2 regions of the Rhizobium sp. SJZ105 genome follow, and region 2 is predicted to be linked to the other one. Evidence: predicted binding sites of a transcription regulator. Region 2 holds the regulator's gene; the other holds the start of a gene.
What was found. Region 2 encodes LexA, which represses DNA repair genes until DNA is damaged. Its sites were predicted from a motif close to TGTTCNNNNTGTGTTCNG; they were not measured.
Positions count from the first base shown of each region.

Region 1: the regulator LexA is predicted to act here: its motif matches at 1,980-1,997, upstream of FB593_RS15600 (helicase-related protein).

Region 1 is NZ_VIUP01000004.1:141,766-147,269, forward strand. Features, by position in the region: gene tesB (acyl-CoA thioesterase II) at 1-467, opposite strand, end outside; gene FB593_RS15590 (ubiquinone biosynthesis hydroxylase) at 416-1,768, shown strand; gene FB593_RS15600 (helicase-related protein) at 2,229-5,315, shown strand; gene FB593_RS15605 (RNA-binding S4 domain-containing protein) at 5,319-5,504, shown strand, end outside.
Region 2 is NZ_VIUP01000001.1:523,574-529,077, forward strand. Features, by position in the region: gene eno (phosphopyruvate hydratase) at 1-745, opposite strand, end outside; gene kdsA (3-deoxy-8-phosphooctulonate synthase) at 893-1,738, opposite strand; gene FB593_RS02670 (VOC family protein) at 1,738-2,619, opposite strand; gene lexA (transcriptional repressor LexA) at 2,831-3,553, shown strand; gene FB593_RS02680 (glutathione S-transferase family protein) at 3,994-4,677, shown strand; gene FB593_RS02685 (ComEC/Rec2 family competence protein) at 4,694-5,504, opposite strand, start outside.

The sequences.
Region 1 (5,504 bases), on a different contig from region 2:
TTGCGGATCGAAGCGGGTGCGTTGGCGAGGAAGGCCGCCTGCATCTCATCTTCACTCATCAGCCTTTCGGGCGGCGTCACATCCGGCATTCTTATCTGATGATCGAAGCCGTCCTCGACGATCTGGAACGACGCCGACATGGAGAAAATCGCCTTGCCATGCTGGATGGCGACCACGCGCCGTGTGCAGAAGCTTGCACCGTCGCGAATGCGTTCCACCTGGTAGAGGATGGGCACCAGCGGGTCGCCGGGGCGCATGAAATAGGAATGCAGTGAATGAACGAAACGGTCGTCATCCACGGTTCGTTGAGCTGCGATCAATGCCTGCGCGATGACCTGGCCGCCGAAAACGCGCTGCCAGCCGATTTGCGGGCTTTCACCCCGAAACAGGTTTTCTTCCAGCTTCTCGAGATCGAGTGTGGAGATCAGATTGGCCATCGGATCTGACGTTTGCGAGGGATGCGACATTTTTTCGGCCTGCTCCGGCTGTAGGAAGACGTCACATGGTCTATAGTGCGCCGATGATGCGTGCACAAGATTTGAGGAGAAGCGCGATGCTGGACGTGGTGGTGGCAGGCGGCGGTTATGTCGGCCTTTCCGTTGCTGTCGCAATTAAGCAGGCAGCCGGACATCTTAATGTGCAGGTGGTTGAAGCCGCTCCCGAGGATGTCTGGAAGAAGGACGTCCGCGCCTCCGCCATTATCGCGGCGGCCACGCGTATGCTCGACGTTTTCGGCATATGGAACGAGATCGAGCCGGAGGCCCAGCCGATCCACAAGATGATCGTCACCGATTCGAAGACCGCCGATCCGGTTCGCCCGGTGTTTTTGACATTTGATGGCGCGGTGGACGAGGGCAGGCCCTTCGCTCATATGGTCCCGAATGTCGCGATGGTGGGTGCGCTGCGAGGCCTGTGTGAGCGCCTCGGCGTCGAAATCCGCCATGGTCTCAGTGTTTCCGGCTTTTCCGCCGGCCCGCAATCGACGGCTATTTCACTTTCCGACGGCTCGTCGCTTGAGGCGCGACTGCTCATAGCCTGCGATGGGGTCCGCTCGGCTTTGCGGGATATGGCAGGAATAAAAACCGTGCACTGGAATTACGATCAGTCCGGGATCGTCACCACCGTTGAACACGAGCGGCCGCATGAGGGCTGCGCGGAGGAACATTTTTTACCGTCGGGGCCTTTCGCCGTGCTTCCCTTGAAAGGGAACCGCTCCTCGCTTGTCTGGACCGAACGTACGGCCGATGCCGACAGGCTGGTTGCTGCCGACGATCTGGTGTTCGAGGAGGAACTTGAACGCCGGTTCGGCCACAAGCTCGGTCCGGTCCGTCCCGTCGGTCCCCGTCGCGCCTTTCCGCTGGGCTTGACGCTGGCGCGTTCCTTCGTCGCGCCACGTTTTGCACTTGCCGGCGATGCGGCGCATGGAATTCACCCGATTTCCGGTCAGGGCCTCAATCTCGGCTTCAAGGATGTTGCGGCACTGGCCGAAACCGTGGTCGAGGCCGACCGTCTCGGCCTTGATATCGGCTCTCTCAACGTTCTCGATCGTTACCAGTCCTGGCGGCGTTTCGACACGTTGCGGATGGGTGTGACGACGGATGTGCTGAACCGGCTTTTCTCCAATGATGTCGGTCCCATTCGCGTCATGCGTGATTTCGGTCTGGGTGTAGTCGATCGTTTGCCGGGTCTGAAATCCTATTTCATCGGTCAGGCTGCCGGTACGACAGATGCGGGCGCGCCGCGCCTGCTTGCCGGCGAGGCGCTCTGATACTGCCGTTCCCGCCTGTGCCGGAGCGGCTTTCCAGCGATTGCCGCTTGACAGTCGATTGCGGTATTTTCCGCCGGAAGCCGGTGCCGCAAAGCTGAATCCGGACAAGGCTTACCCGGATTCACAATCTGGTATAGGGCAGGCATCTGCCAACCAGATGTTGCGGAGAACAAAAGCTGAATCCATTGGAGTCAGCGATTCGTATTCGATTCGTTCGCAGACTGTTCCGTATCCGAATCAATTCCGGTTTCGCCGGATTCTTTTTAATATTTCAAGTATCTGAATCAAAAAGGAAAATTCCGGCGGGGAAGGACCTGTTACCACTTTGCGGACAAGGCCTATTGCCTTTGTCGGCGGGCGTTGCCATGTGTGTTGCGTGTGCGGCCCGTATCAGTGAATGGCGGGCGGTACAGCAAGCAGATGAAGTCGATTCACGGATAGTACGTTGAATTTTCGCCCCATGATCCTGAGCGGCCGCGGTGTCACGGCCGTTCTCGGCCCCACCAATACCGGCAAGACCCATTACGCCATCGAGCGCATGGTGGCACATGGCAACGGTGTCATCGGCCTTCCGCTGCGCCTTCTGGCGCGTGAGGTCTATACCCGTCTTGTCGAAAAGGTGGGCGCGCCGAATGTGGCGCTGATAACCGGCGAAGAAAAGATCGCCCCTCCTAAAGCCAAATATTCCGTCTGCACGGTGGAAGCCATGCCGCGCGAGACAACGGCCGCATTCGTCGCCATCGATGAAGTGCAGCTGGCCGGTGATCTGGAGCGCGGGCATATCTTTACCGACCGCGTGCTGCATCTGCGCGGGCGGGAGGAAACGCTGCTTCTGGGCGCGGGCACGATGCGCCCGATCCTCGAAAAGCTGCTGCCGGGAATTACCGTGGTCGAACGTCCGCGCCTGTCGCAGCTTTTTTATGCGGGCCAGAAGAAGATAACCCGCCTGCCGCAACGCACGGCAATCGTCGCCTTTTCGGCGGAAGAGGTCTATGCCATTGCCGAGCTGGTGCGTCGCCAGCGTGGTGGCGCAGCCGTTGTGATGGGCGCGCTTTCGCCGCGTACGCGCAACGCCCAGGTGGGGCTCTACCAGTCCGGCGACGTCGAATATCTCGTGGCGACGGATGCCATCGGCATGGGTCTCAACCTTGATGTCGATCATGTCGCCTTTGCGCAGGACCGCAAGTTCGACGGCTATCAGTTCCGCAATCTCAATCCGGGCGAGATCGGCCAGATCGCCGGCCGCGCCGGCCGCCATCTTCGCGATGGCACCTTTGGCGTGACGGGGCGTGTCGATCCATTTGACGACGAGTTGGTGGAGCGTATCGAAACCCATCAGTTCGACTCGGTGAAGGTGCTGCAATGGCGGACGAAAAATTTCGATTTTTCCTCCATCACCAATCTGCGTCTGAGCCTCGAAGCCGCCCCGGCGATCCAGGGACTGTCACGGGCCTTGCCGGCGATCGACCAGCAGGCGCTCGAATATCTGTCGCGCTACCCTGAAATCATAGACGTGGCGACGACGGAGGCGCGGGTGGAAAAACTCTGGGAGGCCTGCGCGCTTCCGGATTATCGCCGCATTGCGCCCGCTCAACATGCTGATCTGATCTCAACGCTCTATTTCGATCTGGTAAAACGTGGCACGGTGAACGAAGATTTCATGGGCGAACAGGTGCGCCGCGCCGATCGTACCGATGGAGAGATCGATACCTTGTCTGCAAGGATTGCGCAGATCAGAACATGGACTTATGTATCGAACCGCCCAGGATGGCTTGCCGATCCGACACACTGGCAAGAAAAGACGCGGGAAATCGAAGATCGATTGTCCGATGCTCTACATGAAAGGTTGACGAAACGCTTTGTTGATCGCAGGACATCTGTGCTCATGAGGCGCCTGAGAGAGAATGCGATGCTTGAAGCTGAAATCAGTGTAAATGGTGATGTCTTCGTAGAAGGACATCACGTCGGCCAGTTGGCCGGGTTCCGGTTCACGCCGGTGCCGGGAATGGAAGGGCCGGATCAGAAGGCCGTGCAGGCTGCTGCGCAGAAGGCGCTCGCGCTCGAATACGAGGCGCGTGCCGCGCGTCTGCACGCCAGCGGAAACGGTGATCTCGCTTTGAGCTCCGATGGTCTGGTTCGCTGGTTGGGCGAACCGGTGGCCCGCCTTTCGGCAGGCGACAATATCATGAAGCCGCGCGTGATCCTCTTTGCCGACGAGCAGTTGAGCGGCAATGCCCGCGATCATGCGCTGGCGCGCGTCGAACGTTTCGTCAATCATCAGATTGCGACCGTGCTGAAGCCGCTGGACGATATTTCGCGCGCCGAAGACCTTCAGGGTCTGGCGAAGGGGCTGGCGTTCCAGCTGGTCGAAAATCTCGGTGTCCTGTTCCGCCGTGACGTCACCGAAGACGTGAAGTCGCTGGATCAGGATGCGCGTGCCTCCATGCGCCGCTACGGCGTGCGTTTCGGCGCCTATCACGTCTTCCTGCCCGCGCTTCTCAAGCCAGCTCCGGCGGAGCTTGTCACGCTGCTCTGGGCGCTGAAGAACGATGGTCTCGGCAAGCCGGGTTACGGCGATCTCATTCCGGTGCTGGCCGCCGGTCGCACCTCTGTCGTGACGGACCCGACCTTCGAGCGGATGTTCTACAAGCTCGCCGGTTTCCGTTTCCTCGGAAAGCGCGCCGTGCGTATCGACATTCTCGAGCGTCTGGCCGATCTCATCCGTCCGCTGTTGCAGTGGAAGCCCGGTCAGCAGCCGCGTCCGGAAGGCGCTTATGACGGCCGCCGTTTCACGACGACGACCGCGATGCTTTCCATTCTCGGCGCAACGCTCGACGACATGGAAGAAATCCTCAAGGGTCTCGGTTATCGTGCCGATCAGGTAACGGCGGAAGAGGCGCAGGCCTTCCTCGCCAACCAGACCGGTGCTGCCGCTCCGGCCGCTTCTGAAGCGGTGACGGAAGACGAGAGCGCAGAGACCGAACACGAGGAACCGACTTCGGAAGAGCAGGTTTCCGAGACGACGACTGTCGAAGCTGCTGGAGAAGCGCCGGTTGCGGAAGCTGTGGGCCAAGAGGCTGCTGTTAGCGAGGCTGCGCCGACGGAAAGCGCCGAGGCTGCCGAGCCGAAGCCTGTTCTTCTTTGGCGTCCGGGTGGTCGCAACGAAAACCAGCGTGGTGAAAACCGTCGTCCCGGCAACCGCGGTCAAGGCCGTGGCGAGGGTCGCGATCAGGCGCCACGCGAACCGGGTGAACGTCGTGGCGAAGGCCGTCGCGATAATCGTGACGGAGCAAATCGCGAGGCTGCCAATCGTGGCGGTGACGGCGAGCGCAAGCGTGATGGCGGACGTCCCGACCGTGGCAACAACCGCAATAATGATCGTCAGGACCGCGGGGAGCGCAAGGACAGGCCGGACCGCAACGACCGTGGCGGGAAACCGCAGGGTCAGCAGCGTTTCGAAGCCAAGCCGCCGCGTAAGGAAAAGCCGATCGATCCGGACTCGCCCTTCGCCAAGCTTGCTGCTCTCAAGGAGCAGCTGAAGAAGTAAGCTATGGGGAGCAACGAACAGCCACTCGAAAGCACGCGTCAGCGTCTGGACAAGTGGCTGTTCTTTGCCCGCATGGCCAAATCCCGTTCACTTGCCCAGAGTTACATTCAGTCGGGCAAGGTCAAGGTCAACGGTGTCTCCATTCGCCAGCCCAGCCATCTGGTAAAGGCCGGTGACAGGCTCGATATC
Region 2 (5,504 bases):
TGAAGAATTCGGTCGCCGCACAGTCGAGACCGATGAACATGTCGTCGCCTGGACGGTAGCCAGCCTTTTCGATCGACTTCATGATGAAATCGAGTGCTGCCGGCGCGCTTTCGAGACCCGGTGCAAAACCGCCCTCATCGCCGACATTGGTGTTGTGGCCCTGTGCGGACAGTTCTTTTTTCAGCGTATGGAAGACTTCGGAGCCCATGCGCACGGCTTCGCGAATGTTTTCTGCACCGACCGGCAGGATCATGAATTCCTGGAAGTCGATGGGGTTATCGGCATGCGCGCCGCCGTTGATGATGTTCATCATCGGAACCGGCAGCAGATGCGCGTTCGGGCCGCCGACATAACGGTAAAGCGGCAGGCCGGAGGCTTCAGCGGCAGCCTTCGCAACGGCGAGCGACACGCCGAGGATGGCGTTGGCGCCGATGCGCGACTTGTTCGGCGTGCCGTCGAGCGCGATCATCATCTGATCGATCTGGATCTGGTTTTCAGCGTCGAAACCGCCAATCGCGTCGAAGATTTCTGTATTGACGGCTTCGACCGCCTTTTCCACGCCCTTGCCGAGATAACGCTTGCCGCCATCGCGCAGCTCAACCGCCTCATGCGCGCCGGTGGAGGCGCCGGAGGGAACGGCGGCACGGCCCATGGAGCCGTCTTCGAGATAAACGTCGACTTCAACGGTCGGATTGCCGCGGCTGTCGAGAATTTCGCGCGCGATGATATCGGTAATGGCAGTCATGGTCTCTCCCTTGGGAATGGAACAGATATTTTCCGTCGCCTGTCTTAGACGATGGCGAAGAAATTACAATGACGGTGGGCAGCGGAAACGGCCCGCCCGCCATTAAAATCGATTGGCACAAAAGTGCCCGCCGTCACGGTCAGCCGATCAGGCTTTCGTAATCGCGTCGAAAGCCAGAAGCTTTTCGAGCAGTTTCGGCATGTCCTTCAGGTGGACCATGTTAGGGCCGTCTGACGGCGCATTGTCCGGATCCTCATGGGTCTCGATGAAGAGGCCGGCCACGCCAACCGCAACGGCCGCACGCGCCAACGTCTCGACGAATTCGCGCTGGCCACCTGTGGAGCCGCCCTGCCCGCCCGGCTGCTGCACCGAATGGGTGGCATCGAAAACGACAGGTGCGCCGAGCGCTGCCATGATCGGCAACGAGCGCATGTCGGAAACCAGCGTGTTGTAACCGAAGGACGCGCCGCGCTCGCACAACATCACATTCGGATTGCCGCTCTCATTGAGCTTGGCAAGCACGTTCTTCATGTCCCAGGGCGCCAGAAACTGGCCTTTCTTGACGTTGATGACGCGGCCGGTCTTGGCGGCAGCAACGAGAAGATCGGTCTGGCGGCTGAGGAACGCCGGAATCTGCAGAACGTCCACCACCTCGGAAACGACGGCGCATTGCTCTTCCGTGTGGATGTCGGTCAGAACAGGAAAACCGAATTCCTTCTTGAGATCGGCAAAAACCTGCATCGCGTTATCCAGGCCGATGCCGCGTTTTCCGGAAAGCGAAGTGCGGTTCGCCTTGTCGAAAGAGGACTTGTAGACAAGCCCTATTCCCAGCTTGTCGCAAAGCTCCTTCAGGACGCCAGCGATCATGAAGGCATGTTCGCGGCTTTCCATCTGGCACGGACCGGCAATCAGCGAAAACCGCTCGGTATTCGAGAAGGAAACCTTGCTGGCGCCGTCGCCGGCAGTGACTTTAAGATTGTTCGTAACGCTCATCATTTTTCCTCGAAGGCGAAGGCAACGCCCTGACCGGGTGCCGCGGGCACCACCAGACGGCCGTCCGCTTTTGCGCAGGACACGCCATTAGCAGCAAGCACCGCCTCTGTCACGGCAAGATCGTGTGAAGAAAAGACGATGCCCGCGCCGCGCAATCCGCCTTCGTTGCCATCCTGAGCATTCAGGGTCTGCCCGCCGAAAGGCGGTTTTCCGGTCAATCTGATGCTGGCATTGCCGGTCGCGAAAACCATATCACCGCCCGGAGACCATTTGCCTTCACAGCCAAACACCGTCTCGATCAGGCCCGCCACCTTCGCATCGCCGCCGGTAAACAGGACGATTTCACTGAGGCCGGTGACACCATTGGCGTGGCGCTCCAGCATGGTGCGATCGCCCGGAAGGGCTTGAAGCCGTTGACAACTGAACAAAAAGAAATCCGCGGCCGCCCCGCTTGCCGCAAAAGCCAGCCGGAACGCCGCCTCGCCTTGCGAGCCATCCGGCATCCGAACAGGCCGCGAAAACTCGAAAACATCGCCCGCCGAAAGGCCGGCTGCCCGAAACCGCTCATGGTCAACCAAGGCGTCTTCAGTCTTGGCAACAAGAGCCGAAAAACCCTCCTGCCCGTCCCGTTGCCGGAAGGCCACATCCCTGCCGGTGAATACATCACCCCTCTCTATTGAGGCATTATATTTAGCCGGATCAGCAATTGCGAGCGGCTCCAGATAGGTGCCATCGGCGAAAAATACGCAGGCATTTTGGGTGCCGAAAGGATGCAGAGCCTCCGGCGCAACCGTAAAGCCAAGACTGACGAGGCGCTTCACGGCGACGCCTATGACTTCCACGGGCAAAACGAGATGGTCGACGCTATAGGGTTTCGTCATGAAAATGTATCCTGCTGGCCTTCCGCTCGGAGCATGCCGGGACGGGTTTGACCGCACAAAAGCACAATTGCGTGCTATGAGGCAAATCATCACAGCAACGGATGGCACCTTCACGAAATTTTAGGGGATTGCAGAACACATATGGAACATATAGTGTTCGTTCTGTATTTGTTTCGCGACTTCCACTACGATTCTAAAGGGTGTTTTCCTCATGCTCACGCGCAAACAGCAGGAATTGCTTCTCTTCATTCATGAACGAATGAAAGAGTCCGGCGTGCCGCCCTCCTTCGATGAAATGAAGGACGCACTCGATCTTGCTTCGAAATCCGGCATCCACCGCCTGATAACCGCTCTCGAAGAGCGCGGGTTCATTCGTCGGCTACCGAATAGAGCTCGGGCGCTGGAAGTCATCAAGCTGCCCGAGGCTTATACGCCGGGTGCAAGGCCGCAGCGCGGCTTTTCGCCGAGCATTATCGAAGGCAGCCTTGGCAAGCCCAAGACGCCGGAACCGGCCCCTGCCCCCAAGACGCCGGCCAACGATCTGGGCGGGGCTGTCACCGTGCCGGTCATGGGCCGCATCGCTGCGGGCGTGCCGATTTCCGCCATCCAGAACAACACCCATGATGTGGCCGTGCCAGTAGACATGCTTGGCACGGGCGAACATTACGCTCTTGAGGTCAAGGGTGATTCGATGATCGAGGCCGGCATTTTCGACGGCGACACAGTCATCATCCGCAACGGCAACACCGCCAATCCCGGGGACATCGTTGTGGCTCTGGTGGATGACGAGGAAGCCACGCTGAAGCGCTTCCGCCGCAAGGGTGCCTCCATTGCGCTCGAGGCGGCAAACCCAGCCTATGAGACCCGTATTTTCGGGCCCGACCGGGTGAAAATTCAGGGCAAGCTGGTGGGGCTGATCCGCCGCTACCATTGATCTTATCGAACCGAACGTGCTCACTTTACATTAGGCGTCATCGTGAAGATGGCGCCTATATATGGTTTGGCTGTTTCCAAACGTGGCGTGCTTTAGCGGGTGCACGAGGATATGCGCCATTCAGCCTATGCGCGTTGCCCTTTCCAAACTAAGTTCCTGCTCCATAAAGATGCTTCGGTTTCGCTACAGGCGTGGTGGCGAATGGGCTGCTCGCTGTAATTGTCGAAGCGATCCCATCCGCTGTTTTTTAGCGACGTTGTTCTGTCGTGTTGCGCAGTCAGATTTTAGTAGTCACCAAAGGGTGACTTATCGCAAGCCGCGCTCTCAGTGACCCCACATCACCATTCATCAACGGCGTTTATGGGAGCCATGGATAATTTTCGATATTCCGTGAACGCTTGGCAGGTGTAGAAATACGCGTCATATCCGGGAGATACGCGATGTACGATCTTTATATAGCCAACAAGAACTATTCTTCATGGTCGCTGCGGCCGTGGGTATTGATGCGCACGCTCGGTATCGCCTTTGATGAAAAGCTCATTCCGTTCGGCGAAGGCGTCTCCTTCTCCTCCTTTTCGCCGACGGGCAAGGTGCCCTGCCTGGTCGACGAGGGTATGACGGTTTGGGAAACGCTTTCGATCGTCGAATATCTTGCCGAAAGACACCAGGGTGTCTGGGCAAGCGACAAGCATGCGAGGGCCTGGTCGCGTTCGGCCGCAAGTGAGATGCATGCCGGCTTTTCCTCGCTGCGCAATCTCTATCCCATGTCGGTGGGCATTCGGGTCAAACCCAGGGGCGGCGATGCCGGGCTTAAAGCCGATATAAAGCGGATCGATGCGTTGTGGAGCGAGGGTCTCACAAAATTCGGCGGGCCATATCTCGCCGGTCAAAAGTTCACGGCGGTCGATGCTTTCTTCTGCCCGGTTGCATTCCGTTTCCAGACCTATGGCAGCGCGGATCTTTCGCCAGCAGCGAAAGCCTATTGCGACCGGCTGCTCGCCCTGCCTGCCATGCAAGAATGGTACGAGGCCGGTTTGAAGGAGAGCTGGCGCGACGCTGGTCATGAAGAGGAAGTTGGCGAGATCGGCGAATTGACTGAAGATTTGCGCGCCAAGGCCCGATGATCCATGCTGGCGGCTGTCATTGCGACGCCGCCAGCAGCCGGATGATGGGCTGCGGCAGATCACGGTCGAAACGTCCGCTTTTCCAGTCGTAATAACGGTGCTGGCTCCAGGGCCTGTCCGTTCCGGCGATTGCGGCGCGCAGCCCGCTCGCCACACCCTCCTCCCTCTTGTTAGCAAAATCTATTTCCACAGAACCGAGACGCCGCAAGATGTCACGGCTGAGCAGGAGTGCACCCGAGCGGCACTGCGAAAAAGAGGTTCTGCGGGAAACAACGACGATATCGGCAATATCGCAGGCTTTTCCGGCGAAGCGGCCATCGTCCAGAACGACGATCCACTCTCCGCTTGCGGCGCTCGCTACGCACCATATGTCTTTCCTGCAGGTGAAGACGCCAACTTTGGCGTCTTTGAGCGCCGCCGTCATCTCGCGTACCACCACAGCCATGTCTTCGGGCGACAGTTTCGATCTCGAGTCAGAACCAGCAGTATTTGCCATGCTCTCACCATTTATAAAATCTGGCGGCACGGTTTTTTCCGGCAGCAGCAGCGCCCTTTGCCACTGGCCGTAAACGAAGCCCTGCGGACGGGCTTTTGTGGTTGAGACCTTGCCGTCCTCCACGAGTGCCACCAATTCGCCGTCCTCGTGAATCAATAGATCCGGTAGATCACGATAGGCCGTAACTGCCGACACGCCGAAGGCGAAGAGCAGAAACGGGATGCCAAGAAGCGCAAGCCGGCTGCGCAGCAATGTCAGCAGCAGGAAACCCACCGAAGCCAAACCGACAAACCAGCCATGCGGACGCCCAGTCGCTGCGCTGCCGCCCCAG